2 regions of the Acidovorax cavernicola genome follow, and region 1 is predicted to be linked to the other one. Evidence: predicted binding sites of a transcription regulator. Region 1 holds the regulator's gene; the other holds the start of a gene.
The links. Region 1 encodes NrdR, which represses ribonucleotide reductase genes. Its sites were predicted from a motif close to CACNANATNTNGTG; they were not measured.
Positions count from the first base shown of each region.

Region 2: the regulator NrdR is predicted to act here: its motif matches at 1,512-1,525, upstream of D3H34_RS15970 (ribonucleoside-diphosphate reductase subunit alpha).

Region 1 is NZ_QXMN01000001.1:40,325-47,956, reverse strand. Features, by position in the region: gene D3H34_RS00210 (lytic transglycosylase domain-containing protein) at 268-1,128, shown strand; ZMP/ZTP riboswitch at 1,178-1,304, shown strand; gene glyA (serine hydroxymethyltransferase) at 1,343-2,587, shown strand; gene nrdR (transcriptional regulator NrdR) at 2,617-3,060, shown strand; gene ribD (bifunctional diaminohydroxyphosphoribosylaminopyrimidine deaminase/5-amino-6-(5-phosphoribosylamino)uracil reductase RibD) at 3,060-4,190, shown strand; gene D3H34_RS00190 (riboflavin synthase) at 4,277-4,939, shown strand; gene ribBA (bifunctional 3,4-dihydroxy-2-butanone-4-phosphate synthase/GTP cyclohydrolase II) at 4,936-6,090, shown strand; gene ribH (6,7-dimethyl-8-ribityllumazine synthase) at 6,097-6,564, shown strand; gene nusB (transcription antitermination factor NusB) at 6,561-7,091, shown strand; gene D3H34_RS00170 (pyridoxal phosphate-dependent aminotransferase) at 7,180-7,632, shown strand, end outside.
Region 2 is NZ_QXMN01000018.1:93,625-101,256, reverse strand. Features, by position in the region: gene D3H34_RS15970 (ribonucleoside-diphosphate reductase subunit alpha) at 1-1,428, opposite strand, end outside; gene ampD (1,6-anhydro-N-acetylmuramyl-L-alanine amidase AmpD) at 1,778-2,395, opposite strand; gene D3H34_RS15960 (sigma-54-dependent transcriptional regulator) at 2,382-3,938, opposite strand; gene D3H34_RS15955 (two-component system sensor histidine kinase NtrB) at 3,944-5,641, opposite strand; gene D3H34_RS15950 (PP0621 family protein) at 5,638-5,895, opposite strand; gene D3H34_RS15945 (cytochrome C assembly family protein) at 5,892-6,704, opposite strand; gene ffh (signal recognition particle protein) at 6,889-7,632, shown strand, end outside.

The DNA.
Region 1 (7,632 bases):
CAATTATTAACATATCAAATCAAAACCTTATGCTTGACCGTGTATTTAGCCACGCTAGAATCCGCCTGCCCTCGCCGCCGGACGCGGCAGGGTCTCCCTGAATCCGCTGCCGAATTCCAACGGCGTGATCAGGCCGCCGCGCTCCCTACCCCCTACACCTCCATGCGCGGAGCCTGATTCGTACATACCAATCCAAGCGCCGCTGCCTTCATCCACCGCCCTTTCCGGCGCTGCATGTCAGGTGCCGCACAGAAAGGAAAAAAAGCGATGAGCAAGGCGTTTGATGCCACAGCCCGCGGGCTACGGACCTTCGTGTCCGATGTGGCAGACGGCTTTTTTGAAATCACCCACAACGGGTTTGCACTGGTCGGCCTGGCCATCGTGTTCGCGGCCCTCGCCCTCGTGGCGCGCCCCGACCTGCGCAAGACCGGCGAGGAACAACTGATGGGCTGGCTGCAGTCGCGCAAGCCCGCGCCCGAAGCCACCGACCTCGAGCCGACCGCCATCGAGCGCACCACGGCCGCGAGTCCCGACGATCTGCCCAAGCAGCAGGCGGCGGTGGCCTACTGGCTCAGCAAGAAGTACCGCGTCGCGGCAGAGCCGCTGAGCGTGCTGGTCGCCGAGGCCTATCAGATCGGCAAGCGCACCAAGATCGACCCGACACTGATCCTGGCCATCATGGCCATCGAGTCCAGCTTCAACCCCTTTGCCCAGAGCCACGTCGGCGCCCAGGGTCTGATGCAGGTCATGACCCGCGTGCACGGCGACAAGTACGAAAGCGCGGGCGGCACGCTCACCGCCTTCGACCCCGTGACCAACATGCGCGTCGGCGTGAAGGTGCTGCAGGAATGCATCGCCCGTGCCGGCTCGCTTGAAGGCGGCCTGCGCTATTACGTGGGCGCCGCCAACCTCGACGACGACGGCGGCTATGCCGCCAAGGTGCTGGCCGAGCACGAGCGCCTGCGCCAGGTCGCCGGCGGCCGCCCGCCGTCGACGATGGTCGTGCCGCCGCCGACCACGGCGCGCGCGCAGCCGATTCCGGTGGTTGCACCGGCCAAGCCGGCAGGTGAAGAGCCCGCCAACGGCAGCGAGCCGGCCAAGGTCGCCCTGCTCTCCGCGGTTTCCTGAGGCCTTGCCGGCCCTGCATGCCCGGATGCGTCCGGGCCTGCGCTACACTCGGCCTGTACGCGACTGGCGATAGGCGCAGCACTCTGAAAAAGGTGCCACGCGCTGACGTGGAATACCACTTGGAAGCGTGCCGCCTGACCACAACAGGCGTTCAGCCGTTCGCCTGGGCAGCCCTTGTTTGGTTGAACAAGGACCTCGTCTTCAAAGGACTGCCATGTACCACCGCAACATCCTGGTCGAACAGACCGATCCCGAAATCTGGGCCGCCATTCAAGCCGAAAACGCGCGCCAGGAACACCACATCGAGCTGATCGCCAGCGAGAACTACGCCTCGCCGGCCGTCATGGCCGCTCAGGGCTCGCAGCTCACCAACAAGTACGCCGAAGGCTACCCGGGCAAGCGCTACTACGGCGGCTGCGAGCACGTCGACGTGGCCGAGCAACTGGCCATCGACCGCGTCAAGCAGATCTTCGGCGCCGACGCCGCGAACGTGCAGCCGCATTGCGGCGCCTCGGCCAACGAAGCCGTGATGCTCGCCTTCCTGAAGCCCGGCGACACCATCATGGGCATGAGCCTGGCCGAAGGCGGCCACCTGACCCACGGCATGCCGCTGAACATGAGCGGCAAGTGGTTCAACGTCGTGAGCTACGGCCTGGACGCCAACGAAGCCATCGACTACGACGCCATGGAACGCAAGGCGCATGAACACATGCCCAAGCTGATCATCGCGGGCGCCTCGGCCTACTCGCTGCACATCGACTTCGAGCGCTTCGCCAAGGTGGCCAAGGACGTCGGCGCGATCTTCATGGTCGACATCGCCCACTACGCCGGCCTCGTGGCCGCGGGCGTGTACCCCAACCCGGTGCCGCACGCCGACATCGTCACCTCGACCACGCACAAGAGCCTGCGCGGCCCGCGCGGCGGCATCATCCTGATGAAGTCGCAGCACGAGAAGGCGATCAACAGCGCCATCTTCCCCGGCCTGCAAGGCGGCCCGCTGATGCACGTGATTGCCGCCAAGGCCGTCGCCTTCAAGGAAGCCCTGACGCCCGAGTTCAAGGCCTATCAGCAACAGGTGGTCAAGAACGCCCAGATCGTGGCCGAAACCCTCACCGCGCGCGGTCTGCGCATCGTGAGCGGACGCACCGAAAGCCACGTCATGCTGGTCGACCTGCGCGCCAAGGGCATCACCGGCAAGGAAGCCGAAGCCGTGCTGGGCGCTGCCCACATGACGATCAACAAGAACGCGATCCCCAACGACCCGGAAAAGCCGATGGTCACCAGCGGCGTGCGCATCGGCACCCCCGCCATGACCACGCGCGGCTTCAAGGACGAAGAGGCCCGCATCACGGCGAACCTGGTGGCCGACGTGCTCGAGAACCCGCGCGACGCGGCGAACATCGACGCGGTGCGCGCCAAGGTCCACGCCCTGACGAGCCGCTTCCCCGTCTACCGTTGATTGCGTAGAAGAAGAGAAGCACCGGCCGCATGAAATGCCCTTTTTGCGGTCATCTCGAAACGCAGGTCGTCGAGACCCGCGTTTCGGAAGACGCCGATTTCGTCCGCAGGCGCCGCCAGTGCAGCGCCTGCGACAAGCGCTTCACCACCTATGAGCGCCCCGACGTCAATTTCCCCGTCGTGGTCAAGAAGGACGGCAGCCGCGCCGACTTCGACTCGACCAAGGTGCGCGCGTCGATGATGCTGGCGTTGCGCAAGCGCCCCGTGAGCATCGAGCAGATCGACAACGCATTGCTGCGCATCGAGCAGAAGCTGCTGGCCAGCGGCCTGCGCGAAATCGATTCGACCAAGGTCGGCGAACTCGTGATGCGCGAACTCAAGAAACTCGACAAGGTCGCCTACGTGCGCTTTGCCTCGGTGTACCGCAGCTTCGAGGACGTGGACGAGTTCCGGCAGCTGCTGCGCGACATCTGATGCCTTCCTCCGAACACGACGCGCCACACATCGCGACCGCCCTGCGCCTGGCCGCATCGGCGATCCGACTGACCGACCCGAACCCCCGCGTAGGCTGCGTCCTGTGCGACGCCGAAGGCCGCGTGATCGGCCAAGGCCACACACAACAAGCCGGCGGTCCGCATGCCGAGGTGATGGCGCTGCGCGACGCACAGGCCCAGGGCCACTCGGTCGCGGGTGCCACCGCCTACGTCACGCTCGAACCCTGCTCGCACCACGGCCGCACCGGCCCCTGCTGCGACGCGCTGATCGCTGCCGGCGTGCGCCGGGTGGTGGCATCGCTGGCCGATCCGAATCCACTCGTGGCGGGACAGGGCTTTGCGCGCCTGCGCGCAGCGGGCGTCGAGGTCGAGGTCGGCCCGGGCGCAGACGAATCCCGCGAACTCAACATCGGCTTTTTCAGCCGCATGATCCGCAAGCAGCCTTGGGTTCGGATGAAGGTGGCTGCCTCGCTCGACGGCCGGACCGGCCTGCAGAACGGCGTGAGCCAATGGATCACCGGTGAAGCCGCGCGCGCCGACGGCCATGCCTGGCGGGCACGCACGGGCGCGGTGCTGACCGGCGTCGGCACGCTGCTCGAAGACAACCCGCGCCTGGACGTGCGGCTGGTCGACACACCGCGCCAGCCCCACCTCGTGGTGGTCGACAGCCATCTCCAGACCTCGCCTGACGCTCACATTTTCATAGCTGGCCGCGCTGTCTGGATCTACGCAGCCAGCCGGCACAACGAAGAAAAGGCGGCCGCGCTCGAAGCCCGGGGTGCCACCATCACCTGTCTGCCCAACCTGCACGGCAAGGTCGACCTGCCCGCGATGCTCCAGGACCTCGCGGCACGCGGCATCAACGAGCTGCATGTCGAATCGGGCCACAAGCTCAACGGCTCGCTGCTGCGCGAAGGCTGCGTGGACGAGCTGCTGGTCTACCTGGCGCCCAAGCTGATCGGCAGCGGGCTCGACATTGCCAGCCACCTGCACGCCGACGGTCCGCTCACCTCGCTGACAGGTGCGCTGCCCCTCGAATTCAAGTCGGTGGACATGCTGGGGCCCGACCTGCGCATCGTGGCGCGCGTCGCCGGCCGCGACCACTTCTGAGCTCCCGCCGCCGCGGCGCGGCACATTCGCAGCCGCAAACCGCCCCTCCGGGCCGAAGACCCCTCGATGTCTGCGAAAATGTGCGAATGTTCACCGGAATCATCACCGGCGTGGGGCGCATCGCCGCCATCCACGACCTCGGCACCTCCTCCTTCTACGGCAAGCGACTCAGCATCGAGGTGCCCGACGGCTACCTCGACGACGTCGGGCTCGGCGACAGCATCGCGCTCAACGGCGCCTGCATGACGGTCACCACGCTCGCACCCGAGCGCCGGCAATTCACCATCGACATTTCTGCGGAGTCCCTCGACAAGACGGCCGGCCTGACCGACGAAGGCAGCCGCATCAACCTCGAGAAGGCCCTGCGCGCCAGCGACCGCCTCGGCGGCCACATCGTCTCGGGCCACGTGGACGGCATCGGCCGCGTGAGCTTCTTCGCGCCCGTCGGCGAAAGCTGGGAACTGCGCGTGGTGGCACCGCCCGCGCTCGCGCGCTTCCTGGCCTACAAGGGCTCGATCACCATCAACGGCGTGAGCCTCACGGTCAACAGCGTGAGCGATATCGAAGGCGGCGCCGAGGTCAGCATCAACCTGATCCCGCACACCGTGGAAAACACCTCCCTCGGCGGCCTGTCGGCCGGCTCGAAGGTCAACCTCGAAATCGACACCGTGGCGCGCTACGTGGAGCGCATGCTTCAGGCCGGCATGCTCCCCCCCTCTTCCACGTCTCCCAAGGACACTTCGAAATGAACGCCTCCGTCACGCCGATCGGCGCCTCCCGCGCCGACCGTGCACCCGCACCGATCTCTCCGGTCGAAGACATCGTGGCCGAGCTGGCCGCCGGCCGCATGGTCATCCTCGTGGACGAGGAAGACCGCGAGAACGAAGGCGACATCGTCATCGCCGCCGACCACATCACGGCCGAGTCCATCAACTTCATGGCACGCCATGCGCGCGGCCTGATCTGCCTGACGCTCTCGCGCGAGATGTGCGAGCGGCTGCAGCTGCCGCCCATGGTCCAGCGCAACGGCGCCAAGCACTCCACCGCCTTCACCGTTTCCATCGAGGCGGCCGAAGGCGTGACCACCGGCATCTCGGCCGCCGACCGCGCACGCACCGTGCAGGCCGCCGTGGCGCGCAATGCCGTGGCCGCCGACCTGGTGCAGCCCGGCCACATCTTCCCGCTGCAGGCGGTGGACGGCGGCGTGCTGATGCGCGCCGGCCACACCGAAGCCGGCAGCGACCTCGCTGCCATGGCCGGCTGCTCGCCCGCCTCAGTGATCTGCGAGGTGATGAACGAAGACGGCACGATGGCCCGCCTGCCCGACCTGCAGATCTTCGCAGCCGAGCACGGCATCAAGATCGGCACCATCGCCGCGCTGATCGAGCACCGCAGCCGCGTCGAGTCGCTGGTCGAAAAGGTCGGCTGCCGCGAGATCCAGACCAACTGGGGCGCCTTCACCGCCCACGCCTTCGTCGACAAGCCGAGCCGCGGCGTGCACCTGGCGCTGGTGCGCGGCAAGTGGGCACCTGAAGACACGGTGTCGGTGCGCGTGCACGAGCCGCTGTCGGTGCTCGACGCGCTCGAAGTCAACCGCTCGCTGCACTCCTGGAGCCTGGACGCCAGCCTCGCGCACATCGCCAAGGAAGACAAGGGCGTGGCCGTGCTGCTGAACTGCGGCGAGACCGCCGCCGAGCTGCTCGCGCAGTTCGACGGCACCGCGCGCCCCGCGCAAGCCCCCGAGCGCGGCCGCATGGACCTGCGCAACTACGGCATCGGCGCACAGATCCTGCGCGAATGCGGCGTGCACAAGATGAACCTGCTCGGCGCGCCGCGTCGCATGCCGAGCATGGCCGCCGGCTTCGGCCTCGAAATCGCCGGCTACCTCACGAAAGAATAAAAGACCATGCAAGGTGCAAATCAGGGCGCGGCCAGCGCGCCCCTCAACGGAAAAGGCCTGCGCATCGGCATCGTGCAGGCGCGCTTCAACGCCGACATCACCGACGCGCTGGCGACCGCCTGCCTGTCGGAGCTCGAGGCGCTCGGCGTGGCCGCTGCCGACATCCATCACGTGAAGGTGCCCGGCGCACTCGAAGTGCCCGTGGCGCTGCAGGCGCTCGCCGAACGCGGCGGCTACCACGCGCTCGTGGCGCTGGGCTGCATCATCCGCGGCGAGACCTACCACTTCGAGCTGGTGGCCAACGAATCGGGCGCGAGCGTGAGCCGTGTCGCGCTCGACTATCGCCTGCCCATCGCCAACGCGATCCTCACGACCGAAAACCTCGAACAGGCCGTCGCCCGCCAGACCGACAAGGGCCGCGACGCCGCCCAGGTGGCGGTCGAGATGGCACAACTGCTGGCCACCCTTTCATGACCGAAGACACCTCCAAGCCCGCCAAACCCCGCCAGTCGCGCACCGGCCTCACGAGCACGGGCGCGCGCAAGGCCGCAGCCAAGTCGAACCGCAGCCGCGCGCGCGAGTTCGCGCTGCAGGCGCTCTACCAGCACCTGGTGGGCCGCAACGACCCGACCGACATCGACCACTTCACGCGCGACCTCGCGGGCTTTCACAAGGCCGACGCGCTGCACTACGACGCGCTGCTGCACGGCTCGATCGAAGGTGCCGAACAACTCGACGCGCTGATCCGACCGCTGCTGGACCGCAAGTTCGAGGAAATCTCGCCCATCGAGCACGCCGTGATGTGGATCGGCGTGTACGAATTCCAGAACTGCCCCGACGTGCCCTGGCGCGTGGTGCTCAACGAGTGCATCGAGCTCGCCAAGGAATTCGGCGGCACCGACGGCCACAAATACGTGAACGCTGTGCTCAACGGCCTCGCGCCGCAGCTGCGTCCGCTCGAAGTGGAAGCCGACCGGGCGTCAGGCAAGGCGCGTCCATGAGGAGCGCCGCCCGGCCGCCCGAAGGCGCTCGCCCCCTCGCTTGCGAGGGGGGTGGCGAAGGCGCGCAGCGCCGTAGCCTGGGGGTGCGATGAGAATTTCCACGCGCGCGCAGCGCATCGAACCTTTTTACGTGATGGAGGTGGCGAAGGCTGCGGGCAAGCTGGCCCGCGAAGTCGCCCACACCGACCGCCCGATGATCTTCCTGAACATCGGCGAGCCTGACTTCACCGCCCCGCCCCTCGTGCAGGAAGCTGCCGCACGTGCCGTGCGCGCCGGCGCCACGCAGTACACGCAGGCCACCGGCCTCGATCACCTGCGCGAGCGCATCAGCGGCTGGTACAAGCAGCGCTTCAACGTCGATGTGCCGGCCCGCCGGATCGTCGTCACGGCCGGCGCCTCGGCCGCGTTGCAGCTGGCCTGCCTCGCGCTGATCGAATCGGGCGACGAGATCCTGATGCCCGACCCGAGCTACCCCTGCAACCGCCACTTCGTGAGCGCAGCGGAAGGCAAGGCCGTGCTGGTGCCGACCACGGCCGAAGAG
Region 2 (7,632 bases), on a different contig from region 1:
GTGCGTGCGGCGGCGGTCGTCGCCGGTGTTCTTGCGCAGCTCCAGGAACTCCTCGATGTCGAGGTGCCAGGTTTCCAGGTACGTGCAGACCGCGCCCTTGCGCTTGCCGCCCTGGTTCACGGCCACGGCCGTGTCGTTCACCACCTTCAGGAACGGCACCACGCCCTGCGATTCGCCGTTGGTGCCCTTGATGTGGCTGCCCAGCGCGCGCACGCGGGTCCAGTCGTTGCCCAGGCCGCCGGCGAACTTCGACAGCAGCGCGTTTTCCTTGATCGACTCGTAGATGCCGTCCAGGTCGTCGGGCACGGTGGTCAGGTAGCAGCTGGACAGCTGCGAGCGCAGCGTGCCGGCGTTGAACAGGGTGGGCGTGCTCGACATGAAGTCGAACGACGACAGCACTTCGTAGAACTCGATGGCGCGGGCTTCGCGGTCGATTTCGTTCAGCGACAGGCCCATGGCTACGCGCATGAAGAAGGCTTGTGGCAGCTCGATGCGGGTCTTGCGCACGTGCAGGAAGTAGCGGTCGTACAGCGTCTGCAGGCCGAGGTAGTCGAACTGGTTGTCGCGCTCGGCCTTCAGGGCGGCGCCCAGGCGGGGCAGGTCGTACTGCAGCAGCTTCTCGTCGAGCAGCTCGTTCTCGACGCCCTTCTTGATGAACTGCGGGAAGTAGTCGGCGTAGGCGGTGGCGCGTTCGGCCGGCATCACTTCGCGGCCGATGATTTCCTTGAAGATCGTGTGCAGCAGCAGGCGCGCGGTGGCGAAGGTGTAGTCGGGGTCCTTCTCGATCAGCGTGCGGGCAGCGAGGATGGACGCCTTGTAGACCTCGTCCAGCGGCACGCCGTCGTACAGGTTGCGCATCGTCTCGGCGACGATGGGGGCTGCGGTGATGCTGTCGCCCAGGCCCTGGCAGGCCGATTCGATCAGGCCCTTGAGTTCGTTCAGGTCGAGCGCCACGCGCTCGCCGTTGTCGAGCACGTGCAGCGCCGGTGCGGCGGGCACGTCCTGCTCGCCCTGGCGGGAGCGCTCCTGCGTGCGGCGTTCGCGGTACAGCACGTAGGCGCGCGCGATTTCATGGTGGCCGCCGCGCATCAGGCCGAGCTCGACCTGGTCCTGCACGTCTTCGATGTGGAAGGTGCCGCCGCCCGGACGCGAACGCACCATGGCGCGGATCACGCCCTGGGTCAGCACGTCGACGGTCTCGCGCACGCTGGCCGAGGCCGCGCCCTGGGTGCCATGCACCGCCAGGAAGGCCTTCATCATGGCGATGGCGATCTTGTTCGGCTCGAAGGGAACGACGGCGCCGTTGCGGCGAATGATCTGGTAGTGGGCGAGGTTCTGACCGGTGGGCGAGCCCGCAGTGTCTTGTTGCTGCTGCGGCGTCGCGGGGACGGCGCGGGGGGTCGACGGGGTGTTCAGTGCAGTTTGCATTCGCTTCCTCTCGGTTGGGCAATTCTTGTTGGATGGCAAGGCCTCGGCGGGCCTTGCGTCGGCGTTGGTGCCGAACGGGAGGACACTATATCTAGGGTGTGGGAGGGCTACAACCCACTAGATGTAGCGTTTTCCTATGGATACAACCCCTACGGAATTGCTTTGGGTCCAGCGCATCGCCAGCGATGCCGCGTGAATACTGGCCCATGGTGGCGCAACCCGCACAGGGCGTGGCTTGCAAGGCGATTTGGGCCTGCAGGCCGCATGGTTGCTGCATCGCGCGGTGGCGCCGATCAAATTGCTGCGCCGCGAGAGCGCCGCATCACACCTCGCCGCCCGATTGAAAAAATTAGCGCGCCACCACCTGCTCGGGAAACATCTGTGGACTCCAGCCCAGCTGTTCGCGCAGCAGGCGCCAGTCGAAACCGGCACCGGGGTCCTGCTTGCGGCCGGGCGCGATGTGTTCGTGGCCCGCCACATGAGCGATGGCGTAGTGCTGCGCGAGTGCGGCGCAGAGGCTGGCCAGCGTTTCGTACTGTGCCTCTTCGAAGCGCTCGCCCTCGAGGCCTTCGAGCTCGATGCCGACCGAGTCGTCGTTGCAGTTGGTGCGTCCGCGCCATGCCGAAACGCCGGCATGCCAGGCGCGGTCGTCGCAGCTCACGAACTGCCAGAGTTCGCCGTTGCGCCGCACATAGAAATGCGAGGACACCTCGAGCCCGCGGATCGACTGGAAGTAGGGATGCGCGTCCCAGTCGAGCTGGTTGGTGAAGAGCTGTTGCACGGCGTCGCCGCCGTATTCGCCAGGCGGCAGGCTGATCGAGTGCAGCACGATCAGGTCGGTCTGCGCGCCGGCAGGGCGCGGGCCGAAGTTGGGCGAGGGCAGGGCCTTGGCGAAGCGGTACCAGCCGGCGCGCCAGAGTCCGTCGTCGCCGGCGGGTGCCGTGGCGGGGCTGTCAGTCGTCGGCATGCGAGGTGGCGCCGTCGTCGCCGTTGGGCGTGGAGATGCCCAGGCGCGCGATGCGGTAGCGGATCTGACGCAGGCTCATGCCGAGCCGCGCGGCGGCGGCCGTGCGGTTGAAGCCGCTTTCGTGCAGCGCGCGCACGAGGATTTCGCGCTCCTGCTGATCGAGCCAGGCTTGCAGGTCGGAGGGCAACGGCGGCGGCACGGGCTTGGGTTCGGCGGCTGGCGCGGGGGCGGGAGCCACCGCAACGGCGGGCGGCGCCTCGGCGGATTCGCTGCGGGGCGCGACCGGCGCTGCCGGCATGGGCTTCATCGCGCCCATCAGGTCGATGTGCAACTCGTCGCCGTCGTTCAGCGCCACGGCGCGGTGCAGCAGGTTCTCGAGTTCGCGCACGTTGCCGTCGAGCGGGTGCTGGGCCAGGCGCTGCAGTAGCGCGTCGGACAGACGCGGCACGGGCAGGCCGCCGTCCTGCGCGATGCGCGCGAGCAGCGCGGTGCACAGCGCGGGCAGGTCTTCGCGGCGCTCGCGCAACGCGGGCACCGCGATCTCGATCACGTTGAGGCGGTAGAACAGGTCCTGCCGGAAGCGGCCGGCCAGCACCTCGGCGTGCAGGTCTTTATGGGTGGCGCTGACGATGCGCACGTCGACCGCGTCTTCCTGCGTCGAGCCGATGGCGCGCACGCTGCGCTCCTGGATGGCGCGCAGCAGCTTCGACTGCATGGCCAGCGGCAGGTCGCCGATCTCGTCGAGGAACAGCGTGCCGTCGCGCGCGGCCTGGAAGTAGCCGTCGCGGTCCTGCGACGAGCCGGTGTACGAGCCCTTCTTGGCGCCGAAGAATTCGGCCTCGAGCAGGTTCTCGGGGATCGCGCCGCAGTTCACCGCGACGAAGGGGCCTTCGCTGCGCTGGCTGCAGCCGTGCACGGCACGCGCGACCAGCTCCTTGCCGGTGCCCGACTCGCCGCGCACCAGCACCGGCGCCATGCCGCGCGCCACCTTGGCGATGCGCGACTTGACGAGGCGCATCGGGTCGGATTCGCCGACCAGCCGGTCGAGCGCGGTGGCGCCGCTGCGCGTCACGGCCAATGCATCGGGGCGCTCGCCCTGGCCGGCGGCCCGCGGCGCCGGCTTCTGCGGTACGACCACCGCGGCGCGGTTGGCCTGCACCGCCGACGCCACCACGGCGCGGAACTGCTTCAGGTCGACCGGCTTCGTGAGGTAGTCGAAGGCGCCGGCCTTCAGCGCCTCGACCGCGTTCTCGGCCGAGCCGTAGGCGGTCATGACCACGCAGCGCTCGCTGCGCTGGTCCTTCTGAATGCGGTGGATGATCTCCATGCCTTCGCCGTCGGGCAGCCGCATGTCGGTGATCACGGCGTCGAAACGGCCGGCTTCGAGGTGCTGCCACGCTTCGGACACGCTGCCCGCCGCTTCCACCCGGTAGCCTTCACGCAGCAGCGTGAGTTCGTAGAGCGTGCGCAGGTCGGGTTCGTCGTCGATGACGAGGATCTGCGCGGGACGCGGGGCGGCGGCGGAAGACGGGAGGGAGCTCACGGCCGCTATTGTGTCAGCCGGTTTTCGCTCGGCGCGAAGCTGACGAAGAATTCATTGCCCTCGGGGCCGCCCGGCACCAGCGCGCGCCGTTCGTAGCCGATGGTGGCGCCGTGGCGCCGGCACAGCTCACGGCACAGGAACAGGCCCAGGCCGCTGGAGCGGCTCTCGGACGAGAAGAAGGGCTCGAACAGGTGGCGCTGCACCGCCGGCTCCAGCGGTGCGCCGTCGCTCCACACCAGCAGCACGGGCCGCTGCACGCCGGCGCGCTGTAGCGTGGTGATGACCTGGATCGCACCGTCGCGCTGGCTCGCGTAGCGCGCGGCGTTGTCCAGCAGGTTCACCAGCAGGCGGCGCAGGTGCTCGGCTTCGAAGCGCACTTCGCTGCCCTGCGCGTCGAGCGCCACGCGCACGCCCTTGCGCTGGGTCTGGCGCACCCATTCCTCGGCCAGGATCTGCGCGGCGGGGTCGAGCACCAGCTGTTCGCCCAGCGAGAGCACGCGCTGCTGGCGCGCGCGCGAGACGTCGAGCACGTCGTCCACGATGCGCGCCAGGCGCCGGGCGTTGTGCTGCACCATGTCGGTCAGCTTGCGATGCGCCGGGTCGGTCAGGTCTTCGTTGAGCAGCGCGCTGGCCTGCGCGATGGCGGCCAGCGGGTTGCGGATTTCATGCGCCACCGCGGCCGACATGCGGCCCATCGCGGCGAGCTTCTCGGTGCGGATGCGGGCTTCGAGTTCGCGCAGGTCCTGCAGGAACATCACGCACAGGCTGTCGGCGCGGCGGTCGTCGGTGGGCGTGAGACGGGTGCGCACGCGCACCTCGCGCGCGGCGCCGCGCGCCTGCGCCACCGGGATTTCTTCTGTCTGCGGCGCGCGCCGCGCGAAGGTCTGCCGCGCGAGCGCGGCCAGCGCATGCCAGGCCGGTTGCGTGTGCAGCGGGAACGGCAGTGGCAATTGCGCCAGGCCCTGGCCGAGGATCGCATCGGCCGCCGGATTGGCCGCGTGCACGAGGCCGTCGGCGTCGATCACCAGCACGCCTTCGCTGAGGGTTTCGATCACCAGGTCGTTGACCTGTGCCTGCATCTGCGCGTGGCTGCGGCTGCGTTGCGCCACCGCTTCCTCGCGCGCCAGCCGGCGCGCCAGTTCGTGCGCGAGCAGCGCGACCACGAACAGGCCGGTGCCGGTGAGGGCGGCCTGCACGAAGCGCGCCGAGGCGTCGGTGGGCGACTGCAGCCAGTGCCAGCCGGCGTCGGCCAGCAGCAGCAGCGTCACGGTGGCCGTGGTGCCCAGGCCCACGATCAGTGTGCCGAGCACCGCGCTCATCAGCACCGGCAGCGCGAACAGCGGCGTGTAGTTGACGCTGCCGCCCTGCAGCACCTGCAAGGCGCTGAAGATGCCCAGGTCGACCCCGATGGTCAGCAGCCACAGGGTCGAGAAACCGCGGATCGGCGGTTCGAAGTGCGCGTAGCGCATCTCCAGCCAGGCCAGCACGAGGTAGCCGCCCGACAGCACGATCGCCACCGGCTGCACGGTCTGCCCGATGGCGAAGGCCACGCCCTGCAGCAGCACCAGCACCACCGCCACGAAACAGCGCGCCGCCATGAAGCCGCGCCACAGCCGCAGCAGCGCCGTGCTGTCGCCGGCGCCCAGGTCGAGCACGTCCCAGTCGGTGGCCGGTTCCCCGCGCGACCGGGGCAAGGCGCTCATGGCGTGGCGCCGGCCTGGCGGTGTGCGGGGCTGCAGTACACCGCGCCGTCCGGCCCGGCGATCGCGTCGGCCGCGGGCAGGTGCAGCCCGCAGTGGGCGCAGCGCACCATGGCCTGCGGCGGACCGACGGCCGGTGTGCGTTGCTGCGCCTTCCTGGCGCGCTCCTGCTGCGCGTCGTGCATCTCTTCGCGCCGGTTCTTGCGCCAGAGCCAGATCGCGAGCCACACCACCGCGAGGACGAGCAGGTACTTCATACCGGGGGCCGCGTCAGAACGACTTCGAGCACGAAGCGCGATCCCACATAGGCCAGCAGCAGCAATGCCGAGCCCGCGTAGAGCACGCGCCGCGCGGTGCGTCCGCGCCAGCCGAAGCGCGCGCGGCCGGTGAGCAGGACCGCGAAGCTGAGCCAGGCGAGCACCGAGAAGATGGTCTTGTGGTCCCACTTCCAGGCCCGGCCGGCGGCGCCGTAGAGCTGTTCGCTGAAGAACAGTCCGGCCAGCAGCGTGGCCGACAGCAGCACGAAGCCAGCGGTGACGAAGCGGAAGGTGAGCCGTTCCAGCGTGAGCAGCGGGACGCCGGCCTGCGCCTCGGCGCTGGCGAGGCGGATCTGCTTTTCGGCCCGCGTGATCAGCCAGGCGTGCACCACGGCGGCGCCGAAGAGGCCGTACGACGCGATGCCCAGCGCCAGGTGCAGCGGAAGCCAGGGCGAGGCGCTGACATGCAGCGGCGTGCCCGGGAACAGCAGTGCCAGCAGCACCGCGGCCGCGCCCAGCCAGGCCAGCGCGCGGCGCACCTTCAATTGCGGGTACAGGCGGCTTTCGACCGCGTAGACCGTGAGCACCAGCCACGCCGTGACCGACAGCGCCGGCGCGAAACCGAAGCGAGGGTCGCCGCCGACCAGCCCGTGGCCCAGCACCGCGGCATGCAGCAGCCATGCGATGCCGAGTGCCCACTGGGTGGCTTGGCGGCTGAGCCGCGTGCCGGCGGCAGCGGCAAAACCGTAGGCCGCCGCGGTGGCGATGCCCAGCGCCACGCCGAGTGGGGAGGGGATCGCTAAAATCATGAACGCAGTTTATCTCCCCCAGGCTTGCGCACTTCGTGTCGCAGCGCCAACCCCCTCGCCGGGGGCGACACCAGAGGCCCGGCAAAGCCGGCTCCTCGGTGTCTCGTGAAGGGGCCGTAGGCCGCCCGATTCCGTTCACTACTTCCCAAGAGCCCGCCGCAGCGGGCAACAAGGCATCCCGCTCATGGCCACCGCTCTCACCGAAAAGTTCTCCCGCCTCGTCAAGACGATGAGCGGCCAGGCGCGCATCACCGAAAGCAACGTGCAGGACATGCTGCGCGAGGTGCGCATGGCGCTGCTGGAGGCCGACGTGGCACTGCCCGTGGTGCGCGACTTCGTCGCCCGCGTGAAAGAGAAGGCGCTCGGCCAGGAAGTGCTGGGCTCGCTCAAGCCGGGCCAGGCGCTGGTCGGCATCGTCAACCGCGAACTCGCCGCCACCATGGGCGAAGGCGTGTCGGACATCAACCTCGCGGCCCAGCCGCCGGCGGTGATCCTCATGGCGGGCCTGCAGGGCGCCGGCAAGACCACCACCACTGCCAAGCTGGCCAAGCACCTGATCGAGAAGCGCAAGAAGAAGGTGCTCACCGTGTCGGGCGACGTGTACCGCCCGGCCGCCATCGAGCAGCTCAAGACGGTCACCAAGCAGGCCGGCGCCGAATGGTTCCCGAGCACGCCAGACCAGAAACCGCTGGACATCGCGCGCGCCGCGCTCGACCACGCCAAGCGCCACTATTTCGACGTGCTGCTGGTCGACACGGCCGGCCGCCTGGCCATCGACGAAGTGCTGATGGCCGAAATCAAGCAGCTGCATGCCGCGCTCGACCCGGTCGAAACCCTGTTCGTGGTCGACGCCATGCAGGGCCAGGACGCGGTCAACACCGCCAAGGCCTTCAAGGAAGCGCTGCCGCTGACCGGCATCATCCTGACC